2 regions of the Bacillus sp. BC08 genome follow, and region 2 is predicted to be linked to the other one. Evidence: predicted binding sites of a transcription regulator. Region 2 holds the regulator's gene; the other holds the start of a gene.
What was found. Region 2 encodes NrdR, which represses ribonucleotide reductase genes. Its sites were predicted from a motif close to AACACNATATATNGTGTT; they were not measured.
Positions count from the first base shown of each region.

Region 1 (3,199 bases), on a different contig from region 2:
GCGATGCGCTACGGTGAAAAAGCAATTGTGAAAACGTGGGTGGATAGCGTGAGCCCGCTTCGGGTTGTATATGGTTATGAAATATATAACGGTGATGGAGACCTTTGTATTACTGCAACTACGACGAATATTTGTGCGAAAAAAGAAGGGTTCAGGCCCGTATCATTTAAAAAGTTATATCCTGAGTGGTATGCGAAATATGAGGAAATTAAGAAAAAATAAAAAAAGTGTGGCTTCTGCCACACTTTTTTTATTTTTCATAATTAAATTGCGGGAAATCATCACCGTCGTTAAATGTAACAGATAAATTATGTCCATCGAAGAACCACTCATCATCGCCTTCAATAAAGAAGTTAATACCTTCTTCTTGAGTTTGAACAGCAGGATATGCAGGATCATCTTTACGAATACCTAAAGAAAGTCCTTTTTGCACAGTACTGCAACCGCCGTATTGTACGAAAAGGCGTAGTGTTTCACCTGATTGTAAGTTTAATTCGTTTTTATACCATTGTGCTGCTTCTTTTGTTACGGAAAGATTCATGTATAGTTCCTCCAAATTATGTTGCTTTTTCTTTAGTATAAAAAATAACGCAAAAAGACGCTATTAATATGCTTCACGTTTTCTTTTTGCGTTATGTGGGTTACGATCTTATTTTTGCTTTTTTGAAAAGTTTGCTTTCGGTTCAGTTTTATTTATAATTCGTCCGATATTTGCACGGTGTTTATAAATAACCATACCTGCTAATAAACACATCGCAATAATGAAGATTTTATCCCCGCTAACAATGGATGCAATAACAGCAACGACGGCTGTTACCATAGAAGAAAGTGATACGTATCTTGTTGTAAATAAAAGGCTGAAAAAGACAACAGCTAATATTGCAAAAACAACTGGAGAGTAGCATAATAGTACGCCAGCAGAAGTTGCAACAGCTTTACCACCACGGAATTTTGCGAAAATCGGATACACATGTCCAAGAACAGCTGCTAATCCGAACCATAGTGGGTGAACATCTAATCCGAAAATAATCGGTAGACTTGTTGCTAATGTACCTTTTAAAATGTCAGCAATTGTAACGATAAAACCTGCTTTTTTCCCTAGTGTGCGGAATGTATTTGTTCCGCCTAGATTACCGCTTCCGTGCTCACGAATATCGATTCCGTAGCCGATTTTTCCAACGACTAGTGCGAATGGAATCGAGCCAAGTAAGTAGGCAACGATAAATAAAAGATATGTAGTAACCATAAGTTCAGTCTCCTTTATTCAAATGTGTTGATAAAGGGTAAAAAGAGTTTTTCCCGTATATTGTACCATACATTTGTAAAGAGCACATTTCTTTTTTGTAAATGAAAAATTCATTATTTCGTGAAAAAAATTTCACAGGAATGTTACATTTCTCACAGAAACACCAAGACTATATGTAGTAACATTTTAATCAAAAGACAACAACATATTGGTGGAGGGTTATAAATGTTACAACGAAATGTACGTGGAGAAGAATTAATGAGAGTATTTGAGACGATTGTCCACGGTAGTGAGCAAGATTTAATGCAAGAAAATGCAAATGTAGATGGCCGCTCTCCGATGGGAGTAATGGGAACGTTCGCATCAGAGAGCGCGAAATATTATGCAGTTGAAAATTTATTGTCAGAGCAAGTGAAAAAAGCGATAAATCAAAATATATTATATCCACATGACTTAGATTTTTATGCGACAGGAACGACGACTTGTTCGCAAATTCCGTTAGCACAAATGCTCGCGAACGGTTTTCATACCGGACATGGGCATATGAGACAACCGCAGGATATTAAAAGTGCATTGGCTCTTTCGTCTATTATTTTTCAGGCGAATCAAAATATGCAGCACGGTGGTCAATCATTTGCACTCTTTGATATTGATTTAGCTCCATATGTGAGAAAAACAGTAGCGAGACATAAGGAACGATTACAGTCATATCCGCTTACGAAAGAACAAATAGATGAATTTGCATGGAAAGAAACAGAAAATGATACGTATCAGGCGTGTGAAGCTTTCGTTCATAATTCCAATAGTATGCATAGTAGGGGCGGGGGACAAGTACCGTTTATTTCTATTAATTATGGAACAGACACATCAAAAGAGGGACGGTTATTAGTTAGACAGCTTTTAAAAGCGACACAAGCTGGTCTTGGTAAAGGAGAAACGCCAATTTTTCCTATTCAAATTTTTAAAATGAAAAAAGGTGTGAATTTTGAAGAATGTGATCCGAACTATGATTTATTTGAATTAGCTTTAGAGACAACGGCTGAACGATTATTCCCTAACTTTTCATTTTTAGATGCGCCATTTAATGCCGTGCATTATGACGGGCGACCGGAAAGTGAAGTATGTTACATGGGATGTCGTACCCGTGTTATGTCTAACATACATGGAGAAGAAACAGCGATTGGAAGAGGCAATTTATCATTTACGTCTATCAACTTAGTGAAATTAGCGTTAATTAGTGGTTCAAAAGAAGCATTTTTTGAAGCGTTAAATTATTACTTAGATTTAGGAATCCAGCAATTATTAGAGAGATTTGAGTATCAATGTACGAAGCGAGCAAGAGATTTTCGATTTTTATATTCGCAAGGTGTATGGCGCGGTGGAGAAAAGTTACATCCTGAAGATTCTGTAGCATCCATTTTAAAGCAAGGTACGCTAAGTCTTGGTTTTATAGGTCTTGCGGAGTGTTTAGTAGCTTTAACAGGAAAGCATCATGGAGAAGATGAAGAGTCATGGAAACTCGGGTATGAAATCATTTCCTTTATGAGAGATAAAATGGATAAAGCGACGGAAGAACATGAACTGAATTTCTCAGTAATTGCAACTCCTGCAGAAGGATTATCAGGGAAGTTTGTGAAAAAAGATAGAGAAGAATTTGGTGTGATTAGCGGTATAACGAACCATAATTATTATACGAATTCATTTCATATCCCAGTTTACTATAACATGCAAGCGATAAATAAAATTCGTTTAGAAGGACCTTTCCATGCCCTATGTAACGGGGGACATATTACGTATATTGAACTAGACGGAGCAGCTATGCATAATAAACAGGCGTTAAAACAAATTGTACGAGCGATGTCAGATCATGGCGTTGGATACGGTTCAATTAATCATCCTGTTGACCGTTGTAAGTGCTGCAGTTACCACGGGGTTATTGGTAATGAATGCCCA
Region 1 is NZ_JBTGPA010000027.1:371,244-374,442, reverse strand. It holds gene ACXVYO_RS08100 (acyl-CoA thioesterase) at 1-222, shown strand, start outside; gene ACXVYO_RS08095 (HesB/YadR/YfhF family protein) at 251-541, opposite strand; gene plsY (glycerol-3-phosphate 1-O-acyltransferase PlsY) at 650-1,246, opposite strand; gene ACXVYO_RS08085 (anaerobic ribonucleoside triphosphate reductase) at 1,472-3,199, shown strand, end outside.
Region 1: the regulator NrdR is predicted to act here: its motif matches at 1,412-1,429, upstream of ACXVYO_RS08085 (anaerobic ribonucleoside triphosphate reductase).

Region 2 (3,199 bases):
TCGCCTCTGCACCACCAGAGATTTCTTTCAATAGTTGTTTTGGTGAGATTTCCTCTAATTGTTTTATTAACATCTCTTCTTGCGTAGAAGGCTCTTTCCCTTCCATCATACGTGCAGCGTGAGGTTGTACTCTTTCACTTAATACAGGTAACGCTTGACCGTTTTCGAACTGATACCAATCACGCGCTCCTTTTCTAAGCCTTTCGATATCAATTGTCTGCATCTCTGTCACCGTACCAAGAACGATATTTTGCATCGATAACACATCTACATCGTACACGTAAGCAAGTGTAATGACACATTCTCGCACTTGATCTGTAATCGCCTTTTTAGGAACAAGAGCGGACAAGCCATCTACAAATAAGGAGAAATCAAAGAAATCATTCCAAACTTTTGGAGCGTCTCCCTTCTCGTTACTTGGCATAGCTGTCGTTTTTGGAATACGAAGATCTTCTTGCGCATGCTCAAGCTGTCCTGGGTTAAACGAACCAAACACATCATTGAAAGAACGCGTAACATTTTCATAAGAAGCAAAATCAAATTCTTCTTCTAAGAAATATTGCTTTACTTGATTATATTTTGTCCGACTCAATCGATTGTATAAAAAGATGCTTAACACAATATCATCAAAAAACTGTTTCGGAGATAAAGGCGGTTGCAATTCGTATATAAACATTCGAATATCTTTTTCTTTCTTAATATATACCTTCAAAAGCCCAATTGCCTCTAACTTTACGCGGTCCTCATATATTTCGGGAAGCTGCATTTGCATGGTCACCATAAGGGAATGATGTGTATTCTCTTTTCCAAACACTCGATCTTGCTCTAACTCTCCCCATAGCGTCATATACAAGCTAAAAGCCCTACTACCTATTAACGGCTGATACAACATCGTTAACACTTTTCGGTCGTAATTATGCAATAACCCTTTCGCACTTACTTTATAACGATCAATTGGCAATAGCTCCATCCATGACTGTTTTTCCATTCTTGCTTTTCCTTTCTCTCATCCAATCTATCCTCTACTTCATTTGTTCTATCTTCATTATATAATTTCTTAGCGAAAAAGAGCTATTAGCTTTCGCTTCTAGCTCTCTTATCTCATTCCTTACGGTATGTAAAGAGAATAAAATATAACTTCTACTCTCTTTCTTTTTGCAGTATATCTTTTAATTCTTCAATAAATACATTTAAATCTTTAAATTGGCGATATACAGAAGCAAAACGCACGTAAGCAACATCATCAATATCACGTAGTTCTTCCATAACAATTTCACCAATCATATCACTTTTCACTTCTGATATACCTAAATTACGAAGTTCACGTTCCACACTTTGAGTTACTTCTTCTAATTGTCTTAAAGATACTGGTCTTTTTTCGCAAGCTTTAATTAAGCCGCGCAAAATCTTTTCTTTATTAAACTCTTCTCGTGTGCCTTCTTTTTTTACAACGATAAGAGGTGACTCTTCTACTCTTTCAAATGTCGTAAAGCGACTTAAACAACTTTCACACTCTCTCCTTCTTCGAATAGAGCGCCCCTCGTCTACCGGACGCGAATCTAACACTCTTGTACCATTATGAGAACAGGATGGACAACGCAATATATTCACTCCTTTACACTATACTCTTTATTTTTCCTCTACTTACTTCATCTGACAATATATATACAATATTATATAACTCATTCTAACTCTCTTACCACTTTAAGTTTATGCTCATAATTTTATCATCTCGTTTTCAAAAATAAGATGGGAGACGTGGCGTTAACTTATTCATAAGAGCTCAATTTATCTAACTAACAAGTACGTTATATTTTTCCTTTTTTATAAACTAAAAAAGAGGTGCATTATACACCTCTTTACATTTTAAATCAATTATGTTCTTTTTTAAAGAGCTTTTGTTTCTCTCTGCTTAATTTCGAAGCTACCAGTGCCTCGAGGAAGCTCGATGCTCTCACGCGTTTTCGCGTTTAAACCTTCTGCAATATATTCTGCAGCAACATTTGGATCAATACGATCCCCACAAGTATAAACATCGATACTTGCGTAACCGTGCTCCGGAAAGCTATGAATTGTTAAATGTGATTCCGAGATAATTACTACTCCACTTACACCTTGTGGTGCAAATTTATGGAAAGCCACCTCACGTACTTCAGCACCAGCTCTCAGTGCTGCATCCACAAATAATTGTTCAATATACGGCATGTCATTAAGCTTGTCGAAATCGCAATCCCAAAGTTCAGCGATCACGTGACGACCCATCGTATCCATAGTATCCATTCTACAGTTCCCCCTTGTAAATTTATTCTAACTGTTCGAATTGAAAACTAATTTGCAATTTGGCTTGCTCCACTACCACGGGGGAAAGTTAGTCCAGAGAGGTCCTAACCCTTTAAGTAGTGACTACGTACCTCAGCTCTTAAGTTTACGAGTGTTAGTATACTTTGTTTATTTTCATTTTGCAACAACAGTTTTTTCGATTTTCTGTCATATTTTCCTCTTTACTTTTCCCTAAAAAAAATAAATGATTCACAAATACAGTAATCACAACGTTTCGTGGTATGTCCACTTTCAAAAATATACTCCTATAATTTTTTCCTTTTCAGAAAAAATATAAAAAAAAGAGGGCAAATATTCACTTGCCCTCTCCCTTATTCACTTAAATATGTTGCACATTTTCTTGCTTCGCTAATTCGTCAACAACTAACGTTACAAGATCCACAACACGACGAGAGTAGCCCCACTCGTTATCATACCAAGCAAGTACTTTCACTTTACGATCACCCATTACCATTGTAGATAAACCATCAATAATAGCTGAGTGTGTATTTGTATTAAAGTCAATAGATACTAAAGGCTCTTCGCTGAATTCTACAATACCTTTTAATGCACCGTTTGCAACAGTTTTGAATGCTTCATTAATAGCTTCAACTGTCACATCACGTTTTACATCTACTACTAAGTCAACAAGAGACACGTTTGGTGTTGGTACACGAAGTGCCATACCATGAAGTTTTCCGTTTAAGTGCGGAAGAACTTTTGCAAGCGCTTTCGCGGCACCTGTCGTTGTCGGAATGATCGATTGTCCGCAAGCACGCGCTCTTCTTAAATCTTTATGTGGGTTATCAATATTTTTTTGGTCATTTGTATAAGCGTGAACAGTTGTCATTAAACCGTTTTCAATTCCAAACTGCTCATC
Region 2 is NZ_JBTGPA010000035.1:276,524-279,722, reverse strand. It holds gene ACXVYO_RS19540 (replication initiation and membrane attachment family protein) at 1-988, opposite strand, end outside; gene nrdR (transcriptional regulator NrdR) at 1,141-1,602, opposite strand; gene speD (adenosylmethionine decarboxylase) at 1,888-2,271, opposite strand; gene ACXVYO_RS19525 (glyceraldehyde-3-phosphate dehydrogenase) at 2,660-3,199, opposite strand, start outside.